2 linked regions of the Spirosoma aureum genome follow. Each later gene encodes a partner of the first gene's protein in a complex. Links are inferred from orthologs where the notes say so. Each region holds a gene or a part of one and is shown on either strand. Other genes may lie near its edges.

The links.
Region 2: the proteins of pheS (region 1) and pheT are in contact, whole or in part, in a crystal structure (PDB 6P24), measured with the Escherichia coli proteins. The link is inferred for Spirosoma aureum from one-to-one orthologs.

Annotation. Positions count from the first base shown.
Region 1 is NZ_CP050063.1:6,597,397-6,613,326, forward strand. The notes cover bases 8,711-11,490. They hold pheS (phenylalanine--tRNA ligase subunit alpha), read left to right. Parts: upstream 8,711-9,470; coding sequence 9,471-10,511; downstream 10,512-11,490. Other genes in these bases: G8759_RS26290 (LytR/AlgR family response regulator transcription factor), read right to left, coding at 8,711-9,105; G8759_RS26300 (exodeoxyribonuclease VII large subunit), read left to right, coding at 10,580-11,490. Also shown: G8759_RS26245 (Gfo/Idh/MocA family protein), read right to left, coding at 1-1,109; G8759_RS26250 (sugar phosphate isomerase/epimerase family protein), read right to left, coding at 1,152-2,030; G8759_RS26255 (AraC family transcriptional regulator), read left to right, coding at 2,167-3,039; G8759_RS26260 (alpha/beta fold hydrolase), read right to left, coding at 3,382-4,269; G8759_RS26265 (DinB family protein), read left to right, coding at 4,397-4,882; G8759_RS26270 (GNAT family N-acetyltransferase), read right to left, coding at 4,877-5,413; DNA repair protein RadA, read right to left, coding at 5,505-6,890; G8759_RS26280 (porin family protein), read left to right, coding at 7,118-7,792; G8759_RS26285 (LytR/AlgR family response regulator transcription factor), read right to left, coding at 7,999-8,418; more of G8759_RS26290, read right to left, coding at 8,674-8,710; more of G8759_RS26300, read left to right, coding at 11,491-11,812; xseB (exodeoxyribonuclease VII small subunit), read left to right, coding at 11,835-12,023; G8759_RS26310 (OmpA family protein), read left to right, coding at 12,177-13,547; G8759_RS26315 (SDR family NAD(P)-dependent oxidoreductase), read left to right, coding at 13,680-14,750; G8759_RS26320 (DUF4136 domain-containing protein), read right to left, coding at 14,809-15,351; G8759_RS26325 (SDR family NAD(P)-dependent oxidoreductase), read left to right, coding at 15,638-15,930.
Region 2 is NZ_CP050063.1:2,944,090-2,960,276, reverse strand. Bases 6,531-9,567 are described here. They hold pheT (phenylalanine--tRNA ligase subunit beta), read left to right. Parts: upstream 6,531-6,845; coding sequence 6,846-9,290; downstream 9,291-9,567. Other genes in these bases: G8759_RS11650 (coiled-coil domain-containing protein), read left to right, coding at 9,381-9,567; G8759_RS11660 (DUF1684 domain-containing protein), read left to right, coding at 6,531-6,740. Also shown: G8759_RS11695 (T9SS type A sorting domain-containing protein), read right to left, coding at 1-1,098; G8759_RS11690 (PASTA domain-containing protein), read right to left, coding at 1,122-1,901; G8759_RS11685 (riboflavin synthase), read right to left, coding at 2,042-2,635; G8759_RS11680 (class I SAM-dependent DNA methyltransferase), read right to left, coding at 2,713-3,477; G8759_RS11675 (glycosyltransferase family 2 protein), read right to left, coding at 3,474-4,412; G8759_RS11670 (DegT/DnrJ/EryC1/StrS family aminotransferase), read right to left, coding at 4,417-5,508; G8759_RS11665 (sugar 3,4-ketoisomerase), read right to left, coding at 5,505-5,912; more of G8759_RS11660, read left to right, coding at 6,105-6,530; more of G8759_RS11650, read left to right, coding at 9,568-9,719; G8759_RS11645 (cell division protein ZapA), read left to right, coding at 9,767-10,054; rny (ribonuclease Y), read left to right, coding at 10,160-11,770; G8759_RS11635 (DUF4230 domain-containing protein), read left to right, coding at 11,954-12,607; G8759_RS11630 (M1 family aminopeptidase), read left to right, coding at 12,664-14,670; G8759_RS11625 (VOC family protein), read left to right, coding at 14,686-15,144; G8759_RS11620 (sensor histidine kinase), read left to right, coding at 15,461-16,187.

The sequences.
Region 1 (15,930 bases):
CTTCCAAAATCCGGTAACTTTATAAGCTGCCCACCCTGTAGGGCTGACTCGTGCGCCAGAATACCTACGCTCGTCCAGTTGGCCGACTGAGCCGCATTGGGGAACGGATCACGGTCTTCGACAATCGCGGATAAGAACTCATGAACCATATGTGGGTGTGACCCACCATGTCCACCACCCTGGGTAAAGGATAAATGCTGCTGTTCGTCGGCGTCGTAAACGCCCTTTGTCGTGAAGCGCTGAATCTCTTCAGGAAGTAGCTTTGCATAATCGGGAACAGTCACTTTTTCCGGAATCTCGGGCTCTGGCTTCTTGGCCGTATGGATCACGGGCTGTTCGTCTTCAATGAGCTGCCATTCGAACGATTTTTTATCGCCATATACCTCGAAACTCTCGCGGTATTGCCGCGCTACGTCAAATAACGACCGATACACATAAGCCGATAAATCACTGTTCTTGAATTTGATGTGCGCCGACTCGACCGCAAATGGCGAGTTATGGATTTTTGCCAGCTCTTCCCGAATGGTACCAGACCCAAAGCAGGATACATAATCCGCTTCAAGTTTCAACAATCCCGCTACCGGGCCAACACAGTGCGTCGCATAATGCATGGGCGGTAAACCGGGCCAATAGTCGGGCCATCCGTCCATATCCTGCTGATGGCTGGCTTTCAGGAATTGTACTTTCCCTAGTTCGCCATTTTCGTAGAGTTCTTTCACGAACAGAAACTCGCGGCTGTAGACCACTGTTTCCATCATCATGTATTTCTTGCCGGTTTCTTTGGTCACCTTCACAATCTCCATACACTCCTCAACCGTGGTAGCCATCGGCACGGTACAGGCAACGTGCTTACCCGCCCGCAATGCTTTCAGGCTTTGCTCAGCATGGTTTGGAATTGGTGAGTTGATATGAACAGCATCAACAGCCGGATCGGCCAACAAGTCATCGTAATTGCTGTAACGTTTGTCAATACCATAGGCATTGCCAATCTCATTAAGCTTCTCAACGTTACGCTGGCAGATAGCGTACATGTTTGCGTGCGGATGCCGCTGGTAAATCGGGATAAATTCGGCCCCAAATCCGAGGCCAACAATGGCGATGTTAATCATTTGTAAAGAGAGAACAAGTAATTGAGCGAACGGGTAAATGAGTTAAGACGCGAATGCTTCGCTCTTTCGCTCATTTACCTGTTCACTCTTTGTTTTTATAAAGCTTAATCCATCGACCGCCAATTGCTCGGGCGATTCAAACATGGGTCGGAAAATATGGGTGGCCGCTGCCAGCTCTGGCGGATTGGGCCCGAAGGCTTCAATGGCAATCGGGCCGTTGTAGTCAACTTCCCGCAGCACGTTGAAAACCTCATTAAAATTAATATGACCCTGGCCGGGTGTTGAGCGATCATTTTCCGAAATCTGTACATGAACCAGATAGGGCGCTACTTTCCGTAAGGCATCGGCAATGTTCTTTTCTTCCATATTAGCATGAAAGGTGTCAAAAGCAGCCTGGCAATTCGGATGATTAACCGCTTCTACGTAGCGAACGAGTTCGTCAGCACAGGTAAGCAGGTAGGTTTCGAACCGATTCAAATACTCAATTGCCAGTAAAACACCCTTAGCCTGTGCATACTCAGCCGCTTCGCGTATACCTTCCACCGACCAGTTCCACTCGTCAATGGTGGCGGGTTTGCCCGTAAAGGTTTTGAAACCAGCATAGAATGGGCCCATCAGAATCGTTGCACCAGCCAGAGAAGCACAGTCAATAATCTTCTTCAGGTAGTTAACACCCGCCCGACGCACCGATTCATCGGCACTGATCAGACTATACTCAGGCCCGCAAAGCGTACATGCCTGAACCTCCAGTCCCAATTCGGCCAGTTGCTGACCGATGCGCTTCCATTTGCCCGTATCGGTATCATTGATCGGTATTTCAACGAAATCAAAGCCGCTCGTTTTTAGGAACAATAGCGTGCCTGAAAGGTCTTCGTCCATCGACATCGTCCAGACGAACATATTCATTCCTAGCTTATTCATATTCAGTCTCTAAAAAATTAAACAAATTTAAAGAGTAGTGAATAGAGAATCGCGGCTTTTATTAGCGAATACCGACTCTTTTTTTACACAAAACAGGAACCCAAGCCATTATTTACGTTAAAAAAGGAATAATTGAATGAAACAACCCCTCCGCAAAGACCTCGAGCCAGTTGCGACTTCATTCATAGTAAAGGAATTGATCGAAATTCATTTTGATCCGAACTGGCACTTCCACCCGCATTATCAGCTCTTTCTGGTAGAAGAAGGAACGGGCACCCGATTTATTGGTGATTCGATAAAACCATTCGGTCCCGGTGATCTGGTATTTCTTGGGCCAAATTTGCCGCATCTCTGGCGTAGTGATCAGGCTTACTTTAACAAACAGTCGGGTTTAACCACCCGCGGTATAGTTGTTTATTTTTCGGAAGATTTTCTGGGCAACGACTTTTTCGGAAAGCAGGAAATGATGTTGTTGCGTCAGTTGCTGAACCATGCCCGGCAGGGACTTGAATGGAATGGTCCGACCCGTGCCCGAGCCGAAGCTGCGTTAAAAAACATGACCAAACAGCCAATCGGTTTCGATCGGGTCATTAGCCTGCTGACCCTGCTAAACGACCTTTCTCACGCTTCAGATTATCGATACCTTACCAGTCCTGGCTACACAAACACGGTTAAACCGACCGAAACCGACCGTATGCAGCTGGTCCATGATTATGTGCTTGGCCATTTTCCAGATGACCTTAGTCTGGAAACGATTGCTGATCTGGCGGGCATGACTCCCCCGGCTTTCTGTCGCTATTTTAAGGCGCGTGCCAATAAAACATTTTCGGAATTTGTCTCCGAAGTTCGCATCGGTCATGCCTGCAAATTGCTCATCAATGGTAAATTGAGTGTAACCCAGATTAGTTTTGAAAGTGGTTTTCGAACGCTATCGAACTTTAACCGACAATTTAAGGACATAACCGGGCAGACGCCATCAGGTTATGTAAAGACATATCGGCAATTGTAATTTTTAGTGTATCAATCAGTTTTTTTGTTTTTAACAGTTAAAGTCCTGCCCAAAGCCATTCTATAATTAATCAGTAAAGTCAGGGGTGAATGAAAACATATAAGCGGCAATTCCTGTTTCGCTCCGTTTCGAGGATGACAAAACAGGGAAAAAGAGGTTAAAATAAGCAGGGAGCGACCTGAAGACTAAATTTAGTTAACGAGATAGTTTTTACAATTGAATTTATTTCCCGTTTTGTAGATGTATCTATTGAATTTGAAAAACCCTTAAAAAAGAATTAAGTGCATACTTATTCGTACACACCCAATTCTTTACTACTAACTTTATCTACACTTTATTGATTTAATAGAGCGTCGTTGTCCCTACTGATTCGCGGACTGTGACACCTTCCTGAATAAAGGCAAGCAAATCATCATTCAGACGATCTTTTTCCGTTACGAATAGCCCGTGAGGAGCCTCGTCATAAATGATATAATGAGCATTCGGTAAAGCATTCGCGGTTAATTCTCCCGACGATTCGATCGGTACCGTTTTGTCGGCATCACCATGAATGATCAGGGTCGGAACATGAATCTGAGTCAGGTCATTCCGAAAATCTGTTGTGGCAAACGAATTGGCACAAGCGAGCGTAGCTTTGTGGGAGGCAACATAGGCCCGCGCGAAATCGCCATCCAGATGAGCCTGACTAACGGGTTTGCTGATAAGATTTACGCCGTAGAACTGCTTCCCGAACGTCTGTAGGAAATCGGCACGATCTTTCTGAATATTTTCCGTGATTTCGTCAAATACACTCTGATCTACTCCATCCGGATTATCGTCTGTTTTGAGTAGATAAGGCGTTACAGAACTGATAAACGCCACTTTTGACACACGAGCTCCACCATGACGGCTCATGTAACGGGCCACCTCACCTCCGCCCATTGAGAAACCAACCAGCGTAACATTTTGCAGATCAAGGGTATCAAGCACAGCCTTCAGGTCATCGGCAAGGGTATCATAATCATACCCGTCCCAGGTTTGTGTGGATTTGCCAAAACCTCGCCGATCATAGGCAATAACACGAAGGCCGTGAGCGGGCAATTCGGCCAATTGATAATCCCACATTTCGTGGCTTAGCGGCCATCCATGAATCAATACAACGGTTGAACGAACATTGCTACCACCCAGATCCTGATAGAAAAGTTTAATGTCATTACCGGACGCATCCGTTCCTGCTTTGATGTAGCTCATAACGTTAAAAATGGCTTGTTGAGTTAAAATATCTTACTCTATTCATTTACTCAACTATAGGTTCAAAAAATAGTTTTCCCCAGATGGACCATTTGGTTGTTTTTAATGATTGCTTTATCATTAGGGCATGAAACAATCGCTTCTTACCCGATTAGCCAGCCAACCCGATGCACTGGATCATTTGTTACTGAGCCTGACTGAAGAGCAAATCCGGCAACGGCCCCCGTCGGGCAAATGGTCGATTTTTGAAAATCTGGCTCATCTGGGGCGTTATCAGGAAATCTTTACGGATCGGATTCAGCAAATTAACGAACAGGAAGTTCCATCATTTAGTCGGTATGTAGCCGACGATGATCCTGGGTTTTCAGGTTGGCTACAGCTTTCGTTTGACGAGTTGATCGAGCGGATGCGGGGTGAGCGAGCAACTTTAAATGCCTTTCTGAGCATCCTGCGGGAAGAAAATCTGACCCGTATTGGTTTGCATCCAGCCTATGGACCCATGACGCTGGAAGGATGGACCGAGTTTTTTCTTCTCCACGAAGCGCATCATTTCTTTACCATTCTGCAAGTAGGTGGTGCCATTCGAATGAGTGATCAGCCGATGGGTTTATAAAGCATAGTAGAAGCGTTCGTAAACCTTCTCTCTGAGTTGTTGGCTCAGGTGGCTGAATGTTTCCTGATCAGGAATAGCAGGCTGCGACATTAGTTTCATCGGAATTTCAGTTCCGCCCAATCGATAAGGCGGTTGTCTGTAATCGAAGGCATTCATAGAAAAACCCTGTCGCTCGTAAAAATGGATTCTCCGCCTGCTCAGGTCATCAGTGGGTAATTCTACTTCAAGGGCAACATAGGAAGCATTCAGTTTCAAGAGAAGCTGTAAGGCTTTCTGGCCGATTTGCTGCCCACGCTTGTCAGGATCAATGGCAAAATGTTCGACATAGATCAGATTTTCCCACTGCCAAAAGACAATAAATCCAACAGGCTGTTCGTCATCGACCAGAGCAACGAAGTGCATATCGGGGTAATGGAGAATATGAAGGAGTTGATCAAAACTACGCCTTTCCTCCATCGGGAAAGATTGCTCATACCAGGGTTGAATATGAGTAAGGTAGGGATGCCGGCCAACAATCCTCAAAAAGTACATAGCCTATTTTTTACAACTAAATTTCCGAGAAGTAAACCACTTTCTGTTACTATTCTGAAAACAGTTTACTTCTCCCCGGAATTACTAGAGTTCACATCAGTACACCCTGAAACACTTCATCCAGACGCGACACAGGCTTAATACTGATCTTATAGCCTTTCGTATCGAGTCCTTTCATGTTATATTTTGAAATAAAGATCTGCTTAAAACCCAGCTTTTCGGCCTCGGCGATGCGGGATTCTATTCGGCTCACTGCCCGAACCTCACCACCAAGTCCAATTTCGGCGGCAAAAGCAACCGATGGAGGAATAGCAATGTCTTCATAGCTCGACACAACAGCCGCGCATACGGCCAGATCAATGGCTGGATCTTCGACGCGCAAGCCACCGGCAATGTTGAGAAAGACATCTTGTTGCCCCAATCGAAATCCTCCGCGTTTTTCCAGAACAGCCAGTAACATATTTAACCGCTTCGCATCAAAACCTGTGCTGCTCCGTTGCGGAGTTCCATATGTGGCTACACTGACCAGCGCCTGTGTTTCGATCATAAGTGGCCGATTGCCTTCCATCATTGAGCCAATCGTAACGCCACTCAACGCTTCATCGCGTTGCGAAATCAGGATTTCGGATGGGTTCGTAACCTGCCGAAGTCCAGTGCCCAGCATTTCGTAAATACCCAGTTCGTCGGTACTGCCAAAGCGGTTTTTGGTGGTTCGGAGAATCCTATACGTCGTGTGGCGATCACCTTCGAACGTCAACACCGTATCGACCATATGTTCCAGCACTTTAGGCCCTGCCAGTGAACCTTCTTTTGTGATATGACCAATCATAAACACCGGAACCCCGCTTTCTTTGGCGTATTTCATAAACTCAGCGGTGCACTCCCGAACCTGCGAAACGCTGCCCGCTCCCGATTCTACCAGCGACGACTGCATGGTTTGAATGGAGTCGATAATCAGTATTTCCGGCTCAAAATGTTCGACTACCCGAAAAATATTCTGCGTAGAGGTTTCGGTCATCACATGACAGTCGCTCACTGGAACATCCAGTCGTTCGGCCCGCATTTTTATCTGTTGTTCGCTCTCTTCGCCAGATACGTATAAAACACGCATGTCGGCCAGGCTAAGTGCGATCTGCAACAATAGTGTAGACTTTCCGATACCCGGCTCTCCACCAATAAGCACGAGTGATCCCGGTACGATTCCTCCCCCTAACACCCGATTCAGTTCCGCATCGATGGTATCAATTCGGGGCTGTTCTTCGTAATTGATGGCATGAAGTGCCTTTGGCCTGGGTGCAACCTTTACGCCACCGGGACCCGACGAGGGACTACGCCACCCGCCCTTATCGGGCTCATCTTTCTGAATAACTTCTTCTACGAATGTATTCCACTCCCCACACGATGGGCATCGTCCCAGCCATTTGGCCGACTGGTGGCCACAATTCTGACAGAAATAGGTGGTTTTAAGCTTAGCCATCTTCTCAGTTAACAGTGAGCAAGGAATAGAGTATCAACAAAAAAACAACGATTCATTAAACGTTGCAGCAGACTATTCATCCAAGTAACGACGCCCGCAAAACTGGCTGCTATTTACTGGTAACTGCTCTAATACGTAACGCCGTTTACTCGAAATAAGTTGGCTTTTTATACCGCTCCGGCTCAATTCACGTTAAACCCAATGGTTCATCTATTTTACAACCAGCTATGAAAAAGAACCTGATTTTTGCGGCATTTATGCTGCTTCCGGCTCTGACATTTGCCCAGGGCGGCTTCCAGATCGGGATTAAAGGGGGAGTTAATTTGTCCCGGCTCAGTTTTGGCAATTTTGTCACAACCGGTACCAACGCCAACGGTTCGCCAACGGCAAGCGTTGATGGACAGACATTCCGCGATAATCTGAGTGCCAGCCTCGATAGCAAAACGGGCACCTCGTTTGGGATTTACACTCGTTTCGGTAAAAATTTATTTCTACAGCCCGAACTGTTGTACTCAACGAAAGCAGGCTCGTTCAACATCGTGCGCAATGGCGTTACAGAAAACGTGACCGTTAAAACCACCAGTTTCGATGTCCCTATTTTGCTGGGGATTAAAGGTGGCCCAATACGGGTGATGGCAGGCCCGATTATTTCGTTCCGGGTTAGCGATAATCAGAAACTAGGTGATGCCATACGTCAATACACAAGCGGAACCCTGAACGATGCCTGGTCTCAGGCTTATTACGGTTACCAGGTTGGGGGCGGTCTAGACATCGGCTCCTTTGGTCTGGATGTCCGATACGAAGGCAATCTGTCCGATATTGCGCAGATTGAAAACAGTGCCGGGAAATTCAGTCAACGGCTGAATTCATGGCAGCTTACACTAGCCTATCGGTTGTTTTAAGCTCACGTGACCCCTTAAACGCAATGAAGCGAAATCGTGTGATTTCGCTTCATTGCGTTTAAGGGGTCACGTTTTGTAAAAAAAACAGAACCGTTGCCGTCCACTCTTATCAGGAGCCCGCGGCAACGGTTGTTCTTTCAATTAACCCACTAAATTATTATGCAGTAAATGGCCGGTCTCTCAATTGAGCAGGATGGGCCGTTACTTTAGTTAAGCAGTTTTTGCCAGAATTGTGTCAGTTGCAAAGAAATGTCTTTCATCCGACGGCGTGATATTGCCACCTCACGGCCATCAGCCAGTTGCACCTGGCGTTCTTTGTTAAAAACGCTGCGCTGTACGTAGGCGAGGTTTACAATGTATGATTTATGAATCCGAAGAAACATCGACCCATCCAGCGTTTTTTCAAACTCCTTCAGTGTTTTTGAGACCAGGTATTTTTTGCGATCCCGGGTAAACAGGAATGTATAATTTCCTTCTCCCTGCAGACACAAAACATCATCTACGGAGATAAAAATGGTACGGTTCAGATAAGGCAAAGCGATTCGCTGTGAACCCCGCTGATAAGAGGCAGGAAAGTGGGGAACTATAGCGAGTGGTTGAACTGATGAGAAAATAGAGGCTTCCATATCGAATATGTTTTTGGTTCAGTGTTTTGGCTCTTGATTGATGAAACAAAACTACCGTCTTCGTATGGGTTCCAAAATAAATGGCTTGATTACCAAACCCTGCCTTTCATCGGCAAACGTTTGATAATCAAGCCACTATTATTATATACGTTAAAATCTTTAAGTGAATGTACCCAACTTTATACGTAAAACTACGCAGTCGAGCAAATGGGAGGCATACGGGCTACAGATAGGGGAAATAACCTCCTGATAACCTTAGTTCAATCCTACAGGTTGAAAATCGCGAATACGATCCATAAACATCTGCGCCCGGCGACGTGAGATTTTCACCTGCTGGCCATCCGTCAATTCCAGCTCTCCCTCCTTTTTCACAAAGAATTTGCGTACGAAACCAAGATTGACAATGCACGATTTATGAACCCGAACAAATGCCTGACCATCGAGCAAAGTTTCGTACTCTTTCAGCGTGCGTGACACTAACATTTTAGTACCATCTTTCAGGAAAAAATTAGTGTAATTTCCACAGCCCTCCAGGCGTACGATTTCGTCTACTGAAACAGTGCGTTTACGGTCGTAAAATGGGATGAGTAATTTCTGCAAACAGGTAGAGTCGGCAATTTTTTCCACACTTTTGTGGAACGGCATAGACATGGGATCAAAAATTGAGTCATTGGCGAATGTTTTCATAGCCGCTGTAAGTGAGGTTTGATGATTACGATTTTAATATTGAAATTCAGGTACTTACTACGCCGACACGTTGGCAAAAGCTGTTGTTTCAACGCATATTCTACTGAGTATTGTCACAACAATCAGACCTACTTGGCACTGCTGACGATAATTTCTTCATATTGTTTTATAATTCACTATTTTTCAGTGTGGTTTTGCCGCTTACTCAACAAAATTTAACAGATTTTTTTCGCGACCTTTGTAGCCTCGATTCCCCACTGTTGAGCAGTTAAAAACTCAATCAGTATTAAGACAGGCAACTAAAACGTATGCTCTGCCCGGTTTTACGTACCTTTGCCCCTAAAAGACTGATCAACCTGTAGCTTATGCTGGAGAACGTTAAAGCCATATACGAAGAGATTAATCAATATAGCGTCGCATCGAAAGAGCAACTAGAACTGTTTCGAATGCGGTTTATCAGTCGGAAAGGCGTAATAACTGAGTTGTTTGAAGGGCTGAAAAATATTCCGGCAACTGACCGACGCGCCGTCGGCCAAGAGTTGAATGGCCTGAAGAACTTTGCACAGGAGCGATTTGAATCGTTCAGTCAGTTGGTAGAAGAGCAACAGGCATCAGCTAATAGTGCTCCTCCCGTTGATCTAACGCTGCCAACCGTTCCAAACCTGACCGGCACACAACATCCATTAAGTTTAGTCAAACAGCGGATTATCCAGATTTTTGAGCGGATCGGTTTCAACGTGGCCGACGGCCCCGAAATCGAATCAGACTGGTATAACTTCGGTGCCCTGAACTTCCCCGACAATCACCCTGCGCGTGATATGCAGGACACGTTTTTTGTCGAGAAAAAAGACAATAACCCATCGGGCGATATGCTGCTGCGGACACATACGTCTAACGTACAGATCCGGCTGATGGAGCACCAGAAACCACCAATCCGATCGATCATGCCGGGTCGCGTTTACCGCAACGAAACGATTTCGGCACGGGCGCATTGTATGTTCCATCAGGTCGAAGGTATTTATATTGACCGTAATGTAGGTTTTAAAGACTTAAAAGATACGCTCTACCATTTCGTGAAAGAGATGTTCGAGCCCGGCACACAGATCCGATTCCGGCCATCCTATTTTCCTTTTACGGAGCCTAGTGCCGAAATTGACATCTCCTGCCAGATTTGTGGTGGCTCTGGTTGCAACATCTGCAAACACTCGGGCTGGGTCGAAATTGCGGGCTCTGGTATGGTTGACCCTCAGGTAATTGCGAACTGTGGCATCGACCCGGAAGAATATACTGGTTTTGCTTTCGGTATGGGTATCGAACGGATTACGCAATTGAAGTATGTAGTCAATGACCTACGCCTATACACCGAAAACGACGTTCGATTCCTAAGACAATTTGAAGGACTCTAAATCATGCGTGAATGAGTGAATAGCCAATGTGCGTTTTATTCACTCATTCACGCATTCAAGCATTCAATATGAACCCCATTCGTCTTTCTGACTTAGCCTTTACTCTCGAAGCCGTTATAGACGACGCTTTCGGGCAGAAAGCGGTATGGGTTATTGCCGAGACGAGTGATATCAAAAATTATCCTGACCGGGGCTATTGCTTTCTGACGCTGGTTGAACGCGATACGTCGGGTACGTCGGCAGGTCGGGAAACACTTGCTAAACTCGATGCCTGCATCTGGCGACGAAATTACCACACGATCAACGATTTCGAGAGTGCTACGGGCGTAGCTTTTGCCCGTAATATTCAATTATTGCTCCTTGTATCGGTGGGTTTCAGTCCGGTTTATGGGCTACGGCTGGAAATTCTTAAAATTGACCCTTCCTATACGCTCGGGAATCTGGAACGGGAGCGTCAGGCTGTTCTGGATGCGCTTGTCAAGAATCACCCGGATCTGGTCTGGCTCGAAGCGGGTCAGTACATTACCGCCAACCAATTACTGCCCCGTCCGGCTGTAATGCAACGAATTGCCCTTATTGCGGCTCCCGGCTCCGACGGCTGGCGTGATTTCCGGCATGAGTTGGCGCAAAATCCTTTCGGTTATGATTTCGGGGTCGACGAATACCTGACGCAGGTACAGGGAAAAGGAGCCGAAAAAGCGATTTGCGACCAACTGGAACGCATTCGAACAAGCAACATAGACTATGATTCCGTTGTGATCGTGCGCGGTGGCGGCTCACAACTGGATTTCGGGTCGTTTGATACGTACCTGATGGGGCAAACGGTCGCCGGTTTTGGCATTCCAATTCTGGCAGGCATCGGTCATGAACGCAATGTGAGTATTACTGATTTGCTCTGCCATGAAAGCGTGAAAACGCCAACCAAAGCAGCTGCGTTTCTGATTGAACACAATCGGCAGTTTGAAGAAAGCTGCCTGCTCCTTCGGGAGCGTTTGGCGCTGGTTGCCCGTGAGGCTCTGCAAACTTCCCGCGAACAATTAGACGCTGAAACGGAGCGGTTACGATTTGTTATGCATAATTTTTTTCGTGACTGCCACACCGATCTGACGGAAAAAGCAGTTACCATTCGCCATCTCGATCCGTCTAATGTACTTCGGCGCGGTTACGCACTCGTTCTACGCAACGGCCATATTTTAACCAAAAGTACAGGCATCCAATCTGGCGAAACCCTCCAGATACAGATGAATGACGGCAGCATTAACGTAGTAAGCAAGCAGTCTTCAGTCCTCAGTGAGCACTAATCTGCCTACTAAAACCAGATATATGACCTATCAGGAAGCTTATGACCAACTCGCCACGTTGGTTGATGAAATTGAAAATGACCAGGTTCCACTCGATGAGTTACCCGGTAAAATTCGGTTAGCGACCGAACTGATCACATTTTGTCAAAATCGGCTTCGGGATGTCGAAACAGAGTACCAGGAAGTAATTGAACGGCTGCCTAAGCGATAAAATCAGGAATTTTATCCTGAAGTCTTATGCGACCTTTGCTAAACCTTCCCTAATTTTATCGCCGGGGTAAAATCCCCTGGGGCATTTTTGTGCTAGTTTTCGGATGTGATGTAAGTATTAGCCCCCACTTTCTGCCTGATTGAAACTTTTCATATGAATTTGTTTGCCACGTTAAATGAAGTACTGAATTCGGACGTTCTGACACGGATTGCCTCCTATGTTGACGAGCCGACCGAAAAAACGAACAAGGCTGTCAATGGCCTTGTGTATACAATTGTTGGTGGTCTGATGAAACGGACCACAACCGAAATTGGTGTTAATCAACTCTTTAATCATATTCAGAAAGGCCGTTACGACGGTACTCTAACCGATAATCTGGCCACCGTTTTACGTGATCCCAGCCAAACCAACGCACTAATCACGCAGGGAGATGAAGTGATCAGTCATTTGCTACCGGCGATGAAAAGTTCGATCGGCAGTATGATTTCTGGCTACGCAGGTATTCGTAACTCATCGGCAATTTCGCTGTTAGGCCTTACGAGCACCATTGTTTTGCATGTATTGGGCAAACAGGTAAAAGACAGAAAACTGGATGCCGATGGTCTGGCCGCTTCACTGTTCACAGAGCGGGAAGCATTCGTTAATGCAGTGCCAGAAGAGTTTATGCCCCGGCTCGTCGAAAAAGTTGGCCTTCAGCAGGTTGTAAGCGGCCTGGCAACTCCGGCCCGACGCACCGCAACCGAGGGACCCGGCCGTTCTGTTTCGAGTTCGTCCGGCTCAACAGCACGAACAACAGCTACCGTTAATCGGCCCTCCGTAAGTTACGACCCAGTTGATGAATCAGACACTGATAACGGAGCATTGACAAAATGGGGAATGGGGGCCCTGCTGGCAGTGGCGCTTGGCATTGGGGGTTATTATGTATTCCAGAACACCAAAAACCATTCGGCAACATCAGAGGAAGCAAGCGACGTGACCACAATCACGAGCGATACGATCCAGGCAGATACGGTAACCCGGTCATTAGCCGTACCGATCGATACGACTGCGAAACCGAAACCTAAAGTGACACCCCCTATGGCATCGACAGCCGTATCGCCCGCGCAATCGGGTGCACTGGCGGGAAATCTGACTCAGCTCATGACGCCCTACCTCGGTAATGCAGCGTTGCCAAAGGGTAAAATTTTCCCGCTGGCAGGCGTATCTTTTTATCCAGGTTCCTTATCATTGACGGCTGGCTCACAGGCAACTATAGGCGAGCTGGCAACCTTGCTGAAAACATATCCACAGTTGCAAATTCAGCTCGTCGGTTATGCAAATGATGCACAGGTAGGCACTGGCACTACCAACAAAAGCTTATCGTTCAAGCGTGTCAATCAAATCAAACAGCAACTGATGTCATCCGGCATTGATTTCGTTCGAATCGACGCCATTGGCCGTGGTACTGGAGTACCTAAGAATGACACGTCCGGCATAGTTCGGCCTGCCCTCCGAAAAATTGATGTGAAAGTTGTTGTGAAGTAACGTCCCTAATGTCGATAGTTAATTGAGCTTAATCGTTATACTGATTAGCCCAAATAACTATTGACCAGGATCATCAAACAACTTTGTTACCGTCGGGTTGACTAATAGAAATCTATATTAGTTTACTCAACTATGACGACGGAAACTGGAAAAACAGCCCTTATTACTGGGGCATCAAGTGGTATCGGCCGAGAATTGGCGGCTTTGTTTGCCAAGGATGGCTATAATCTTGTATTGGTAGCTCGCAGCGAAGACAAACTACAGGATTTAGCTGATAAATTCAGGCAACAGTTCGGCACAACATCCATTACGGTCATTGAAAAAGACCTATCGAACCCTGAAGCACCACAGGAAATTTACGATGAGGTCAATCGCCAGAATATTACCGTTAATGCGCTGGTTAACAATGCAGGTTTTGGTGAATATGGCAAGTTCGCTACCGAAACGGATTTACAGAAAGAACTAAGTGTCATTCAGGTCAATCTAACGGCACTCGTTCACCTGACGAAGCTGTTTCTGAAAGATATGGTAGCGCGCAATGAAGGCAAAATTCTGATGCTCGGTTCAATTGCCTCAATTATGCCCAATCCGCTTATGGCTGTGTACGGAGCTACAAAATCATTCATCTATTCGTTTTCAGAAGCTTTGCGCAACGAAGTAAACGATACCGACATCACCATTACGGTGTTAATGCCCCCTGCAACCGATACGGACTTCTTCAATAAGGCAGGAGCCATGAATACTGTAGCACAGGAACAGGCCCGCTCGATGGACCCGGCCGATGTGGCTAAAGAAGGGTATCAGGCGCTGATGAAAGGCAAAGACAAAGCAATTGCCGGCTTCTCGACCAAGGTGCAGGCTGCCGCTTTTCGCGTGTTACCCGATTCGGTCGTTAGTCAGGCTGCGCGATCGCAGATGAAATATGTAGCCGAAGCCGAACAGGAGAAAAAACCGTCGACGCTGGTCCTGGGAATCGGTATTGCCGCAGTCGCCCTTGCCGGTATTGTCATTGCCTCCCGGTATAAAAATCACAATGGCTGGGCCGAAGGTGTCAATCTGGGCAATGCCATCGACCGGGTTCGCTATCGCTATAAAGCCGGGCAAGCTGTTGGATCGGCCAAAGACGCTATTAAATCAGTCATTGATTCGGTGGCGAATGCCGTTTCTACATCAAAAGCCAAAGCAGAAGAGGCTTTGGTTTGAGGAACCTGAATTGATCAATAAAAAGCCCTTCACGTTGCTTGGGAGGGCTATTTATTGATCACCGATTGCCGGGAAATTTAGAAAAAACCTTACTGATGGCTTCTCCAATTTGGACCGGTGTTACCTGCTGTCGGTTTAAAACGCTCGATATGGCTACATCCCAGATAAGCGCATTACGCTGGGCATCAACAATATGCAGATTGACGGTTCCCTCCTGATACGTACCAACCGGTACCTCCTGACTTCGCCATTGATAGCGCCGTTGACCAATATAAAGTGGAGCCTCGTTAATTGTCGTTTGGCGAGTCTGTGTTTTTTCTTTCACAACAGCGCCAATATTTACGAGTAAATCCGGATTATCCTTTGTTTGCTGATATCCCCGATTGGCCAGCTCAGCAGCTACAGCCTGCTTTATCTGCTCGACCGTTGCCTGATAAGCCTCACGGGGTGAAGGATCGATGCGATTGGTATCGACAAAAGCAAAGGTTCGATAAGCCGACCAGGTCGCAGTTTTATCAGCCTGATTTCGGGTAATTCGGTAAGATGAACAACCCGTAAGTAGGGTAATTAGCAGGAGCAAAAGTCCAGTGAGCGTTTTCATAGTCGTATCTGTTTTAACAGAGGATTTTTACATTCAGAATTATCGCAAGCTATCGAGCCACACGTTTTTACGACTAGTTGAATTAACTGTAGCACGGTACTCTGCGGTACTACTTCCATTAACAATTCTTCTTAACGAAGTTTCAGCAAAAAGCAGCTAATTCTCCTCTCCAATTCGTCCAAAATCGGGTTGGCAAATAACTAATTGCCATAGCTTAACACCGAATAATCAAAACAACTTTAAGCGTCCGTAGTTCAATAGGTTACTCACTAACCATTCAAACGTTATGAATGCAGAAACAGGAAAAACTGCTCTGATTACAGGTGCCTCTAGCGGAATCGGCCAGGAATTGGCCAAACTTTTTGCTCAGGATGGCTATAATTTAGTGCTGGTCGCTCGTAGCGACGATACACTGGATCGGCTGGCAGATGTGTTCAAAAGCAATTATGGTACCCAACAAGTAACCGTCATTAAAAAAGACCTGGCTGAAGAAGATGCCGCACAGGATGTCTACAATCAGGTAAAGGCCAAGGGCATAACGGTCAATGTGCTGGTCAATGATGCCGGTGTGGGGTTGTA
Region 2 (16,187 bases), 3.7 Mb from region 1 along the record:
TGACGTTTTTATGCTATACTCATACCGCAAAACAGCACGGGTGGCTCCACTAAGGCTCCTGGCTGAAATCGGTCGGACAGTTTTACGCAGTAAAGCTGACTCTCCAATCAGAAATCGGTTTGTAGCTTCTAGTGTATCGGCCTGCAACACCCGACCCGACACCTCATCACGAACGATGAAATTGTATTTCAGGTTGTTCAGTACATTGTTCAGGTTCCTGACATCGGTCGTAATGGTATCGGCCGTTTCAGCATCCGGCTTAACCAGATATTGGGCCAGCGGCATAGCTGTGTATCGTTTTAGAAACGGGCTCAGTGCCTGTCGCATAGCCGCATCCAGCACAAATTTATCGTTTGGTGAACGACCTTTATTCAGGTACACATAATCGATGTGCCAGGTATCGAATGGACCGGATGCCCGCCCAAACGAGCGAAACCGAAAAGCAAAGCCGGGGTGGAAATAGATTGGATTAGTAACTGGTACAAATGTCTGAATAAAATTATTGTTGGTTGTATCACCCGCAATTGCCCATACATTTCGCCATACATTGTCTTTTCCCAGAAACTGAAGCAATAGCGAATCGGCCGGCTGATTCACGATGGTATCAAATTTCGTAGTCGTATCACCGGGAACAACACTCTTCCTTGGCAAAATGGATATACTGCCTCCATCGGGCTGCTCGCCCAAGCCTTTAATCTGATAAAAGAAACTAAGATAAACGCCACTACTGGCAGTCATAGCGCCCAGATTAATAGGCTGGGATGTGAGCGTATCGGTATAATCCTGAGCGAGCTGATTAGTCTGAATATAGGGTAACCCATTGGCCCGTAATCCATCAAAGGTGGCTATGTTGACGGTGGGCTGATTAATACCCATCGTATTGTTAATGTAAACGCCACTGCCCGGCATCCAGAGCGCTGTATTCGGCTGCTCTCCTGTTGCACCGGATGGTTTCGAGAAATCATCGAAGAAAGGTAAGTTCAACGGGGTTTGGGCCAAGCCAATCGACGCTGACAACAAACAAGCCAAAAGAAGAAAACCGCATAAAAACACCCGACGAATGTATCGATGCGGAATAACAGGTAGCGCAATATCCATGTATAATCGGTTCCCGAAACGGGTTATTCCTGATTTGGTTCAATCGGCCCTACAACCCACAAATCCATTGTTTCGCCAACACGGATTCGCTCGCCCGATCGGGCTTCGGGCCGTTGCCGAACAACCGTACCAACTTCCTTTTCAGGATCTTCTACGGAAATTTTCGTGCCAACTTTCAGGTTCGAGCCACGAATAGCCGCTTCGGCCTCATCAAGTTGCAATCCTACAACGTTAGGAACCTCAAACATCGTATTCCCTAGCCCATCGCCAACTTCAAGATCAATTCGGGCACCCTTTGGCACAGGAGTACCGGGCACAATTTCCTTGCCATTATAGAGCTGGCGGAGTACTGAATTCTTGGCGACATCCGGCACATAGGTCCGCTCGCCCTCAACCAATCCGAGCGATTCTAAGGTTCGGGCTGCGCTACGGTCGATCATATCGACCAGATTAGGCATCGATACCATCGGTGGAACGCGCTTAATAAGCGTAAGGTAGATTTTACGACCTTCTTTCACTTTTGAATTGGCCCGCGGATACTGCTGAAAGACTGTCAGTGGCTGCGCACCCGCCACAAATGTACAATCACTGACTTCATAGCGAAGATTACGGTCGTTCAGGATATTTTTCATCTCGTCAAAACTCAACTTGGAAACATCCGGAACGGTAATCGTTTGGCCATGATTGGTTGTAAATGGCAAATACACAAAAAAGAAACCCAGAAATAAAACGGCTACCAGAGCCAGGATGATGCCAATCTGAATCAGCAGGTCAGGAAGGGAGCGTGTGCTGATTTTAGCCATTCAGGTGATAAATTGCGTAATTAGGGATAAATAGTAAACGATGGATGGTAAATGAAGTCACAAGAAATCTACTACTATTTATGTATCCTCTTATTTGATTAGTTACCAATGGCCACAAAAGTAGCAGAATCTGAAAACGCTTACCGATAGCCTACCAGCATTTTTTTAATATACTTCCCTACAACGTCAAATTCCAGATTAACAATATCTCCGGATTTCAGATCCCGAAAACTCGTGTGTTCATACGTGTAGGGTATAATTGTTACCCGAAAACCGTCGTCATGTGAATTGAAAACGGTTAGACTGACTCCATTGATACAAATCGATCCTTTTTCAACTGTTACATTGCCCGCCAGATTGGGGTCGTACTGAAAATCAAACAGCCAGCTCCCATCCAGATCCTGCACATTGGTGCAGATTCCCGTTTGGTCGACATGACCCTGAACGATATGGCCATCAAACCGACCATTGGCAGGCATGCATCGCTCCAGATTGACCCGTTCGCCAATCTGAAGCTGACCCAGATTGGTTTTTTTCAGGGTTTCGTCAACGGCCGTTACCGTATAGCTTCCATCGGCAACGCTCGTAACAGTCAGGCAGACGCCATTATGGCTGACACTTTGATCAATTTTCAATTCAGCAGCCAGCGACGATTCAATACGAAAGGTCAAATTAGTGCCCTCAGCTTCGATACCTGCCACCAGGCCAGTGGTTTCTATGATTCCAGTAAACATTTCTAATCGTTAATTACGTAGCTCCACCAGCTAACCAATTTGGGGATTATCACATCCTGCAAACTACCACAATCAGTTTAAACTGGCTTCGAGACTATAAACAGCGAACTTCCAAATGGGGTTCGGGGAAGGATTTTTGCTTCGGCGCTGACAATCGCATAAAGCGTTTCGTTAAGCCATGCGCCGGGCAAATATACATCCGACTGGACATTTTCGGGCTTTATCCAGCCAGATCGAAGCTGCCAGCTTTGCCACTGCCGGATCGCCAGGATGAGCGGTGACAAAATAAAACTCCAATACGTTGCTTTTCTGATGCGTAATCCAGCATCTGGCATCAGCTGATTAAAATCGGACTGAACAAACCTTCGGCCACTTCCTACAGCCAGATCGTGCTCCCCCCGAAATACATTGAAGGCGTTGTTGTTACTGATCAGCAGCCCATCGGGTTTAAGTCGATGAGCCAGCGCTTTTACTAAATTGAGCAAATCGTCATCCTCGAAATAGCAAAAGACATCGTTGCAGACAATGACATCGTAGCGTTCATCCGGTCTAAAGGCAGCCAGTTCATTCAGATTGACTAATACAACGGGTAAGCCGCGTTCATGACAGAACGCTACGGCATCCGTCGATCCATCGATACCATTGAGATTTTTGTAGCTGAGTTTTCGCAAAAAGTCCAGTAACCCACCGGTTCCACAACCCGCATCTAGAATCTGAATATCCCGACGCTCACCGAAGTAGTTTTTGATTGTAGCAGCTACGCGCTCATGCAGAATACGATACCACCATAACTGCCCTTCCAGCCGAAACATTTTTTCATATTCTCCTCTGTGCTCAATCATTGTAACTCGTCAGCTGAATGTCGATTTGATTGTTTCTTTTCTACATAGGTAGGAAGCCCGCTATAGGCCATAAACAGTTTACCCAGATATTCGCCTATTATGCCTAAAAAGAGGAGCTGTAACCCGCTGGCGGTTCCAATTGCCCAACAGACAATAATCCATCCCGCAGGATTTATGAGATCAGTTATATAGCCTATCCACAACCCGGTACCCATTATTAACCCGAAGCCGAACAAAACAACACCAATCATCGTGAAGACACGAATTGGCCAGAGCGAATACCCAATAAATACAGTCAAAAACAGAGCGACCAGTTTCCTGATCGTATAGTTTGAGCGACCTTCCGTACGGCTATGATGAGGTACTTCGACCCGGCCAATGTTCGCTGTAACCCGAAAAATCAAGCCGTCAATATAGGGGTATGGTCCTTTGTATTTAATAATCTCTTCGACAACTTCACGACGAATAAGTTTGAAACTGGACAGATACAAATCACGCGGTTTATCCAGCGAATATGTTGTTAACGTGTTAACCAGCCAACTACCTGCGTTTCGGAACCAGTGATGTTGCTTTTGGGCATAATAACTGTAAACCACGTCATAGTTACCGACTGTTGCTTTCGTGAGCAGGGTCAGTATCGCTTCGGGAGGGTTCTGAAAATCGTCGTCAATAATAACGACATACTGGCCTTTTGCATGGTTTAGTCCACACATGACGGCGTTAAACTCACCGAAATTTCTGCGTAATGAAATAAAGCGAACGTTGGTATACTTATCGGCAACTTGTAAACAAACGGCTTCTGAATCATCGGCACTACCATCGTTCACTAATACCACCTCAAACGAATGCTGCGTTATACAGGACTGCAACCGTTCTACCAGTGGCCCAATTGTCCGCTCGCTATTGTAGACTGGTATAACGACGCTTAGCTCCATATCATCAGTCGCTAAATTGATTTATCGTGTCAATTATATAAATCACCTCTTCGTCTGTCAGCGATGGATTGAGTGGCAAACTGAGTACTTCACCATGCAGTTGCTCCGAGATTGGCAGCGAGCAGTGAGCATACTGTTTGTAAGCATGTTGCCTGTGAGGTGGAATGGGGTAATGAACATCCGTACCAATACCTCGTTCAAGCAGAAATGTGCGCAGTATATCGCGCCGAGGGTATCTGATCACAAACAAATGCCAAACATCCTCTTCAAGTTGATCGGCCGGTGGCAATAGCACTTCAGGATTGGCAATACCCGTCAGATACAGTTTTGCCAATGTTCTGCGTCGCTTATTTTCCAGCATCAGCGATGGTAATTTTGCCGACAAAATAGCGGCTTGTAGTTCATCCAGGCGGCTGTTGTGTCCGATAAAATTATTGACGTATTTCTGCGATGATCCATAATTCCGCAACGCCCTGATCCGGTCAGCCAGAACATCGTCGTTTGTGGTAATGGCCCCGGCATCACCTAAAGCACCCAGGTTTTTGCTGGGATAAAAACTCCAACCGGCAGCATCTCCAAGGTTTCCTGCCTGTTTTCCGTTATAAGTTGCACCGTGGGCCTGAGCAGCATCTTCCAGAATAGTCAGGCCATATTTTTCGGCTACCTCACGAATCGGCCCCATATCACAGCAGCGACCGTATAAATGAACAGGGAGAATCGCTCTGGTGCGGTCGGTTATAGCCGCTTCAATACAGGCTGGGTCAAGGAGATAGGTATTCGGATCAGGTTCGACCCAGACAGGTATCAGGTTAGCCAGTGTAACGCTGAGGACGGATGCGATATAGGCATTGGAAGGTACGATTACTTCACTATTGGCCGGGAAGTCCCACGCTTTCAGTACCAGCGTGAGTGCGTCAAGCCCGTTGGCAACGCCAATGCAGTGACGAGTTCCGCAAAAATCAGCAAACTGGCGTTCAAAGCGCTCAACTTCCTGCCCCAGAATATACCAGCCCGAATACAATACTCGCTCGTTGGCTTCACGTATCTGCTCCAGATGGGGTTGATTAATACGCTTTAAGTCCAGAAAAGGAATCATTCTGAATCGGCTAGTACCGACTCATCAGTACGTCGGCTGTTCGGGTAGGGTTCGTGGATATAGTCGTCTTTATCGTAAAGCTCATTCGAAACAACGAGCAGAATCGCATCGTCCGAAAATTCATCCATGATATGCCAGTCTTCAGGCTCCAGAACAAGGCACTGCCGCGGATCATCCAGATAATAAGTATTTTCTACCTTTCCGTTATGATTGTATACACGGCAACTTCCATTCAGACAAATAAGCGCATTCCACGCACGCACGTGACGATGACCGGCACGTGGATTCTGCCCAGCTCCATATATATAGAAAACCCGCTGGATTGTCCCCGGAATCACGTTTTCGAAGACAGTCAGGTTTCCGTTATCAGAAACAAATGTTTTTAGCTCGTAGAGTTTAGCCATTGACTAATGTGAAAATAAGCAATCTGGAGGGCTCTAAATTACCCAAAGATATTAAAGTAGGATTAAAAACTAAATTAAGTAAAAATCATCATTTGTAATGATAGTCACTTTAACACAAAGAAAGTGCAGTCTTGCGCGATTTATTTATATGATTTTAGCACATTATAAATAAAATTTCGCACGTTTGCAATTATGTTGACGAACAAATATTTATTAATTGGCCTTTCATTTCTTGTTCTGCTCGTTCTGTATTTCAGCTTTTTCGATGGCAATCAATCGGGTTCATCAGAAGGGCTGAATGCGTCTGTTCAACCTGAAGAATACAATCGACAACTACAGCAGGAACGTCAAAAAAAGGATCAGCTTTTCAAAAGCGGTACTGACTCACCAATTACAGATAAAGCGAATTTCAAAGGTCTCTCCTATTTTCCATCTGATCTGAACTTTAGAGTAATCGCTAAACTTGAGCCTTTCGCCGACAAAACGCAGAAGCTCGTTGTTCGAATGAGTGATGGCTCTGAGGAAGTTTATGATAAATTTGCCCATGCAGTTTTCACTCTTAATGGCGAAACATGCAGGCTACTTATTGTAAGAGTCCAAAATACGTATTCGATACTCTTCCGCGATGCGACCTCCGGTACTGAAACTTATGGTGGAGGCCGTTATCTGGAGATTGCCCCGGCCCAACTAACAGATTCACAGGCATTATTAGACTTTAATTCGGCCTATAATCCCTACTGTGCCTACAATCCTACTTTTGCCTGTCCATTGCCTCCTGCCGAAAATAAACTTCCTATAGCCGTAAAAGCGGGAGAACGCTATCATTGAACAGACAAGACGGGAGTAATAAAGCTGGGCAAATAGTTCTTTCTACTCCACTCCCCTTGTTCCTATTTCTCCTTACCTTTGCGATATTTATCGCATTGGCATCGTATGGAGATTTCCTATAAATGGTTGCAAGAGTATATTAATTTACCCGAGTCACCCGAAGAAGTAGGCAAAATACTGACCGGAACTGGCCTTGAAGTTGAAGGAGTCGAGAAAGTTGAGGCTATACCTGGTGGGCTGGAAGGCGTCGTCATTGGCGAAGTGCTGACCTGCACTCCCCACCCCGACGCCGATAAACTGAGTCTGACAACAGTGGATGTCGGTGCCGAACAACCACTTTCTATTGTTTGCGGAGCACCCAACGTTGCGGCTGGGCAGAAAGTGGTGGTAGCTCTTGTGGGAGCAACATTGCATCCAGCATCGGGAGAGCCATTCCAAATCAAGAAAGCCAAAATTCGTGGGGCTGCCTCCGAAGGGATGATTTGCGCCGAAGATGAAATCGGATTAGGGGTTTCTCATGCGGGCATTATCGTGCTGGACACGAGCGGGCCAGCGGCTCAAATACCCAATGGAACACCAGCCGCCCGCTATTTCAATCTCGAAGCCGACTATCAGATTGCGATCGGTCTGACTCCGAACCGCATCGATGCCGCTTCGCACTTCGGCACTGCCCGCGATCTGAAAGCTGCCCTGAACCGACCACTGAACATGCCATCAGTGGCCGATTTTGCAGTGAATAATCGTGATCTTACGCTCGACGTACGTGTAGAAGACCTTGCGGCCTGCCCGCGTTATGCAGGATTAACCATTACCGGGCTGACTGTTGGAGAGTCGCCAGACTGGTTGAAGAAACGATTGATCAGCATTGGGCTCAATCCGATCAACAACGTGGTGGATGTGACCAACTTTGTCTGTCATGACCTTGGGCAACCGCTCCACGCTTTCGACACAGGCAAGATTGCAGGTGCTCAGGTCATCGTTAAAACGTTGCCGGAAGGGACGCCCTTTGTAACCCTCGATGGCATCGAGCGCAAACTCAGCGCTACCGATCTCATGATCTGTGATGAAGAAAAACCGATGTGCATTGCGGGTGTTTTCGGTGGTCAAAATTCAGGGGTAACTGCCGAGACGACAAGCATCTTTCTGGAGTCGGCTTATTTTTCCCCGACATCTGTTCGAAAAACGGCCCAACATCATGGCCTTAAAACCGATGCCTCCTTCCGATTCGAGCGAGGTACCGACCCTAACATACCCGTATTCGCACTGAAACGTGCTGCTTTGCTGATTCAGGAAGTGGCAGGTGGTGTGGTGAGTTCTGAAATAACCGATCTGTATCCAGACCCTATAGAACCGTTCCGGGTGCTGGTACGCTACCGGAATATCGATCGGCTGATTGGCATAGCGATTGACCGGACAGAGATTCACCGTATCCTGAACGCGCTCGATATTCAGGCTGACGAAATGAGTGCCGACAGTTTCATCGCTGTTGTTCCTCCTTATCGAGTAGACGTTACGCGTGAAGCCGACGTTATTGAAGAAATATTGCGGATCTACGGGTTAGACAACGTGCCTTTATCGGTCACGCTTTCTGCCGACTCGCTATCTGAGTTTCCTAAAACCGACCCCAATCAGTGGCAAAGCCGTGTGGGCCAGCTTCTGGCGGCTAATGGCTTCTACGAAATTCTGACCCTCTCGCTTACCCGGCCAGCTTATAATGATGCAATCCGGTCTACGCTGCCTGGTGAGGACGTCACGTTACTGAATCCACTGAGCGAGGAATTATCGGTTATGCGGCAGACAATGTTGTTCTCATCACTCGAAACGCTGGTCTATAACCTGAACCGCAGGCAGAAAGATCTGAAGACATTTGAGTTTGGCAAGGTTTACCACAAGATCCAGAACGACGATGGAACCAGTAGATACAACGAGCGGATGCGGCTCAGCCTGGCATTGGCTGGTAATCAGGAAGCCGAAAGCTGGCTGCAAAAAGGCCAGGCAGTAGTTTACCATGATATAGCAACAGCAGCCCAGCGGGTGTTGAATCTATTTCGAATAAAATCGGTTGATACACAGCCTGCTGACCCTGCTATATTCCAGTATGGCTTGACTTATCTGGTTAATAAGAAACCGCTGGTAAGCTTGGGACTGGTTCAGCCAAAATTAACCAAACTGGTTGACTTGAAACAACCCGTTTTTTACGCCGATTTCGACTGGAGTGCCTTGCTGAAGCTGGCTAATACTAAAGCCCGTTACGCAGAAGTACCCCGTTTTCCGGAAGTCCGGCGCGATTTATCACTGGTGCTCGACAAGGCAGTTACATTCGAACAGATCAGCCGATTGGCTCATCAAACGGAACGCAAATTGTTACGTTCGATAAATGCCTTTGATGTATATGAGGGAGAAAGCCTGGGCGCGGGTAAAAAATCATACTCTGTTAGCTTTACGCTGCAAGACCCGACCCAGACACTGACTGATGCAGTTATCGAAAAAACCATGCAGCGGCTCATGACTGGTTTTGAGCGGGATCTGGGCGCCGTAATTCGTAAATAATGCGAAAATAAGTGCGAGCGAAATTGCATTTTGGGAGAGTACACTAGTCAATTGATCAATCACTCATTTACGTAATCACTCAAATAAACCGTGGTTAGTGAGCATCAAATCGTGGCATTGGTAGAGCAACTCGAACGCAAGATCGGGTTGCTAAAAGATGTATATGATGATGCCAAAAGGCGTATCAGGCAATTGGAAAGTCAGAATAACGACCTGAATAATCGCCTGAAGGAACAACAAACCCAAACAAAAGAGTTACAGAAAAAATTAGATAATTCAGAGAAAAAGGTACTAAAGTCAAAAGACTTTGGTATTATTGTAAGTACCAATCTGTCAGAGACAGATACGAATGCCGAATTAAAAAAACAACTCGACGAGTATATCCGGGAATTAGAACGGTGTATAGCTCACTTGAGTAGTTTGTCATAAACCCAAATTGGCTCCAGGCTTAAGCCTATTCTGAGCCGACCGCAGCGATGGAAGAACTGTCTATTCGCGTAAAAATTGCCGACCGATATTACAAACTGTTTGTAGAATCGGAGTCGGAAGCAATCGTGCGCGAGGCCGCCAAACTGCTTCAGGATGAACTGAAGCAATATCGGGATCTGGGCATCAGCGATACGCAGGATGCTTTAGCGCGAATAGCCTTCGATTGCCTGATTACCAAGCTCAGAGGAGAACGACAGGTGCAACGATTACAACAAATGGTGTTTGACAAAATAACTCAGTTAGATCAGGTCGTCACGCCGGCCATAACAACATAAAAAACGGCGGGTCACCCACCCCACAATGCTCCGGGTCATATACTGGGCACTCGTATCGCGGCAGGTTGAATGGTTTATTTGTTCACCCCAAACGATATAAGTACAATGGATATCCCACTTTGGTTAGCCGTCTTTGCCGCCCTTGCGGGTGGCGGAATCGGGCTAGTGATCGGTCGCCGGATGATGGCGGGCGCTCATGCCAAACGCGAACAGGAAGCTGAAGAAAAAGCAGCTTCTATATTGAAAAATGCAGAATTACAGGCCGAAACAATTAAAAAAGATCGGATGCTGGAAGCGAAAGAAAAATACCTTAAGCTGAAAGCCGAATTTGAAGAGACAACCAATCAGAAACGAAATCTACTTCTTCAGAACGAAACAAAACTCAAGCAGCGCGAGCAGCAACTTAGCCAACAGGCCGACCAGCAGCGAAACCGTGAAAACGAATTAAACCAGCAACGGAACGAACTTGCGCAACAGAAAAATAGCCTATCGCAGCAAATCGATGCGCTTAACCGACGGAAAGAAGATGTTGATCGTCGTCAACAGGAGGCCGACCGTATGCTGGCCGATCAGGTTGCGCAACTCGAAAAAATAGCTGGCCTCTCCGCCGATCAGGCCCGTGAACAACTTGTTGATACGCTAAAGGCCGAAGCTGAAACCAGGGCGTCATCGTACATCAAAAATATTGTTGAGGAAGCCAAACTAACGGCTACCAAAGAAGCCAAAAAGGTGGTTATCGAAACCATCCAGCGGACAGCTACCGAACATGCCATCGAAAACTGCGTTTCGGTTTTCAACATCGAATCCGACGATGTAAAAGGGAAGGTCATTGGCCGGGAAGGTCGTAATATTCGAGCCCTGGAAGCAGCAACCGGCGTCGAAATCATTGTCGATGATACGCCCGAAGCCATCATTATTTCCGGTTTCGATCCGGTTCGGCGCGAAATTGCCCGATTATCACTACACCGACTCGTGCAGGACGGCCGCATTCACCCGGCTCGCATTGAAGAAATAGTTGCCAAAACCCGTAAAAATATTGAAGATGAAATCGTGGAGATCGGTGAGCGAACCGTTATTGATCTCGGCATTCACGGCCTTCATCCCGAGCTGATCAAGATGGTTGGGCGGATGCGATTCCGGTCCAGCTACGGCCAGAACCTGCTCCAGCACTCTCGCGAAGTAGCTAAACTCTGCGCCACCATGGCGGCTGAATTAGGGCTGAATGCCAAGCTGGCTAAACGTGCCGGCCTCCTTCATGACATTGGCAAAGTTTGGCCCGAAGAAGCCGAACTGCCCCATGCCATTCTGGGCATGGAGTTAGCCAAGAAATACAAAGAGAATCCCGAAGTAATCAATGCCATTGGTGCCCACCACGATGAAATCGAGATGACGAGTATGATCTCGCCCATCGTTCAGGTTTGTGATGCCGTTTCGGGCTCACGGCCGGGTGCCCGTCGTGAAATGATGGAATCGTACATCAAACGGCTCAAAGAACTGGAAGAACTGGCAGGCAACTTCCCAGGTGTAACGAAATGTTATGCGATTCAGGCTGGTCGCGAACTACGCATTATGGTCGATGCCGATCACGTTTCAGATGAGCGGGCAGGTGTGTTATCCTACGAAATTTCGCAGAAGATCGAAAAGGAAATGCAATACCCTGGCCAGATCAAAGTGACGGTTATCCGGGAGATGCGGGCGGTGGCCTACGCGAAGTAGTCGTCAGTCGATAAAATTTATAGATACGAAAGGGGGTCATTGCTGGCCCCTTTTTGTTTTCAACAAACCCACGCAAAATCCGTTTCTTTGCCAGCGTATAAGCAGGTTATTTCCTGCTTTTTGCCAATCAGCGAGTGACACCCGGAAGTGTAAGTCGTCAAACGATAACTTGATTTTAACCCAATGGATTTCTTAACCACCGTACTTCTTCTCATTGTCGGCGCAGGCGGAGGTGTTGCTTTCGCGAATTTTCTGCGTAATCGTTCAGGTGTCACAGACGTCCGCCATGAATCAACCCTCCTACTGGAACGCATCGAGAAAGTATTCAAGGTCGTCATGGCCGAAGGGTACTTCTCGGAAATTTATAATTATCAGGATCAAAAGAAAATTCTTTATTTGCTCAATGACCCCAAAAAGGCAATGGTCATTGCAAAGTCAAAGGTTCTGGTTGGCTTTGATTTTGCTAAAGTCCGGTTTCGGGCTTCCGACACTGGCGATAAGAAATTAATCATCGAATCGTTTCCGGAGCCAGAAGTGCTGTCCATAGATACCGACTACAAATTCTATGACATTCAGGCAGGAATCCTTAACCACTTTAGCGGAGCTGATTATACGCAGATTCTGGATGAAGCCAAGCAGGCAATGAATGATCGGGCCTTACAGAGCGATCTGCCTAAAATTGCCAACAATCAGATTCAGTACATGATGTATCAGCTCGCCAGTTCGATGGGCTGGCAACTTCAGCTCCCCGAGGCTGAACAGCGACAACTCGATGTCTTGAAGGAACGGGCAGAAGAAAAAATAAAGGAGCAAAAACAACTATCATCAGGCCAATAACTTTCCATTCGTTTCAGCGTTTTCGGGTATAGTACCTCAATAGGTGCAGTTCTATTATGCGTTTAGTCTCTATTTTTTTTCTTCTACTTTCGCATCTTACTCAGGCACAGACCGACACACTTGATGACGGCGGAGTAGCCTGTCGGACAGGCAAAGTTGGCTATTATGATCGATTAGCCACGAATCCTAAAGCGCGTATTGCCTTTGCTGGCGATCCGACCATCGACGTTACCTATTATGGCCTTGATCTTTCTCTGACTCACACGCCAAATTACCTGAAGGGGGTTGCCACGATTACGCTCAGAAGTACAAGCTCAATCCGTAGTTTCTTTCTGGATCTGAACTCAACTACGACGCCAACAGGACAGGGGTTGCGCGTTGATTCCGTAAAAGCCGGTAATCAGAAACTCACCTATCAGCATGCGCAAAATCAACTAACCATTACTCCTTCGCAACCATTGACTACTGGGCAGGCGCTGACGTTAACCGTCTACTATCAGGGCATTCCCAATAGCCGTGACTTGGGCACTTTTGTATTCAGCAAACACGAATCGACTACCGATCCGGTAATCTGGAGTTTGAGTGAGCCCTACGGTGCACCGGACTGGTTCCCCTGCAAAGACACTCCCGGCGACAAAGCCGATTCATCAGCGGTCAGCATTACAGCACCCGCCCGATTTGTATCCGTTTCCAATGGAATCCTGATCGGCACCACCGACAACCCTGATGGCACCCGAACCTATCGCTGGCGAAACAGCTACCCAATTGCCCAATACCTGATCTCCATTGCGCTGACAAACTACGAGCGTTATGACACCCCGGCAACGCTCCCAACTGGTGGGCCTCCCTTGCCAATTACCCACTACATTTATCCGGAAACCTTACCGAAGGTTAAAGCCGCTCTGGATCAGACACCCGCCATGATTCAGTTATTTACCGATCGTTTTGGACCATATCCATTTTTGCGCGAAAAATATGGCCATGCGCAGATTGGCCTGAATACAGGTGGGATGGAGCATCAAACAATTTCATCGATGGAAGAGCGGGCGTTAACGCCGAATGTTATCGCTCATGAGTTGGCCCACCAATGGTTTGGCGACAAGATCACCTGCCGCGACTGGCAGAATATATGGCTTAATGAAGGATTTGCCTCTTATGCCGAAACAATCTATGCCGAGTCGACAACGGGAATGACGGGATACCAAACGGCCATCACTAATTTCATGAATCGCGCCCGTAACGCCCGTGGCTCCATATACGTCCAGAATATTACCAACTTCGGCAATATTTTCGATGGTAACCGCACTTATGCAAAAGGAGCAACTGTACTGCATATGCTCCGGGGTGTTGTGGGTGATGAGACATTTTTCAAGATTCTTCGTGCATACGCAGCCTCACCGACCGTTGCCTACAAATCGGCCGTAACAGACGATTTTCAGGCCGTTGCAGAACAGGTTTCCGGTCAAAAATTAGGCTATTTCTTCCAGCAGTGGATTTACGGCGAAGGGTATCCAACCTACCGCGCCACAGCTTCGATCATAAACGGGTCGCGTACTATACAACTACGGCTTGAACAACGCAATACGGTTGCCACTAACCCTGCTTCGTTTACAATGCCGGTTCAAATACGGGTGCAATCGGCCTCAGGCGATACAACCGTAACAGTGTTAAACGATCAAGCCGATCAGACCTTTACCTTACCTACGCGCGGGGCGGTAACGGGCGTGTTGATAGACCCGGCCAATTTAATTCTGAAAACAGTCGAACCCGTTGTTCTGGCCCCCATAACGGCGATTAACGAACCCGTGTCGGGTCCTATACGCGTATACCCAAATCCAACAGTAGAAACCTTGACCGTTGATTTTTCAGCACAGTCGGCCGGACCTGTCACATTAACGCTGACGAGTATGCTCGGGCAGAGGCTGCGAACCATAACCGAGTCAATTCCCGGTGCTGGCGATTATTCCCGAACAGTTAATTTACGCGGCCTTCCTTCCGGACGTTATATACTCACAATTGATCAAAAAAATAGTCAAACTACCCAAGTCGTTTTAATTCATTGATTACTTTCGTGGACTATGAAAAAGCGACTTATTTTATTTCTATTGGTATGTATTGGCTTCACATCCGGTACACTTTTCGGCCAGGATAAACTTGGGATCATCCGGCACAATCACCTGGCTATTCACGTAAAAGATGTCGCGAAGAGTGCCCTCTTTTATCGCGATGTTATGGGCTTAAAACCAATTCCTGTTCCTGATAATCTGAAAGCGATCCGTGCCTGGTTCGATTTAGGTGATGGTCAGCAGATTCACCTCATGGACGGGCGAACGGAACAAATTACACACGACAAGAACGGAAGCCATTTTGCGTTATTTGTCGCGGACATTAGCAAGGCCGAACAATACCTGAAAGCCCAGAACATACCCTTTCACAAACAGGTGCGTTTCGATGGCGTGGTTCAGGTTTACTTTTCTGACCTTGATGGCTATTTGTTTGAACTGAATGAAGGTAAAAAATTGACACCAGGGTCCTGATCCGTTTGCTCCCTGCCCAAATACTGTCAATGATATACAATCATTATGCGTCAACGCATGGCTCGACAGAAACTTGGTTATTGGCAATTTCCATTCATTTATTTAACGGTATTTCTGCTAAATAGGGCGATTGGAGTCAAGTAACAACGCATTCATTATCAACACAATGCCCAAAACGCTCACGAAGAGTGCCAGGGCATTTTTTTTAGACCAACTAGTACGCATTTCTCCCAATTTTATTGTTTTTTTTATACCAAACTCATAAATCCTGAAGTTCTATAGATGCGTATCTATCCTTAACTATACCGTAACCTTCATGAATCACCTATCTTCTTTTAATGCAGCTCCTCCCGGATTTGTACTATCCACCGAAGAGCAGGCATTCCTCTGGCAACAGGTACTGGCTCATTCAATTAATGGATTAGTTGGTTTGATAGCCGTCCGTGAAGGTTCCGCTCCTGATGGGCCAATCATTAATTTTCAGTATCAATTTGCGAACCAGACTGCGCTGAAAGACACCTTTCCTGGTAGCCAGAGCGAAAAAACAGCTATTATAGGACGGCTATTGACGGATTTTTTTCCATCCGTCCGCGAAACAAAACTCTGGCAAACCTACCTCAAGGTGATCGAAACAGGCGAAGCGCACCGCATCGAACAGAATTACAAGATTGACGATCGGGAGGTCTGGGTAGTTCAATCAGCTGCTCCATTTGGTCGGGATGGTCTATTGCTTTCCTATACCGAAACGAGTGATTTACACCAGACTGCCCGTCGATTGGCCCGGCAAACTACGCTGCTCAATGGCGTTCTGAATTCATCGCCTAACGCCATTGTGGTGTTTGAAGCAGTTCGTAATGCTCAACAGGCAATCATTAATTTTAAGATTACACTCACCAATCGGCAATTTGACGAACTTGTCGGGCAGGCTGATATGCGCTTTACGGGCCTGTTATTAACCAATATCTATCCGCTTAAACCCCAGCGCATGGATCGATTGCGGCAAATGCTTAACACGGACGAAACGATTCGGATTGAAGAATTTG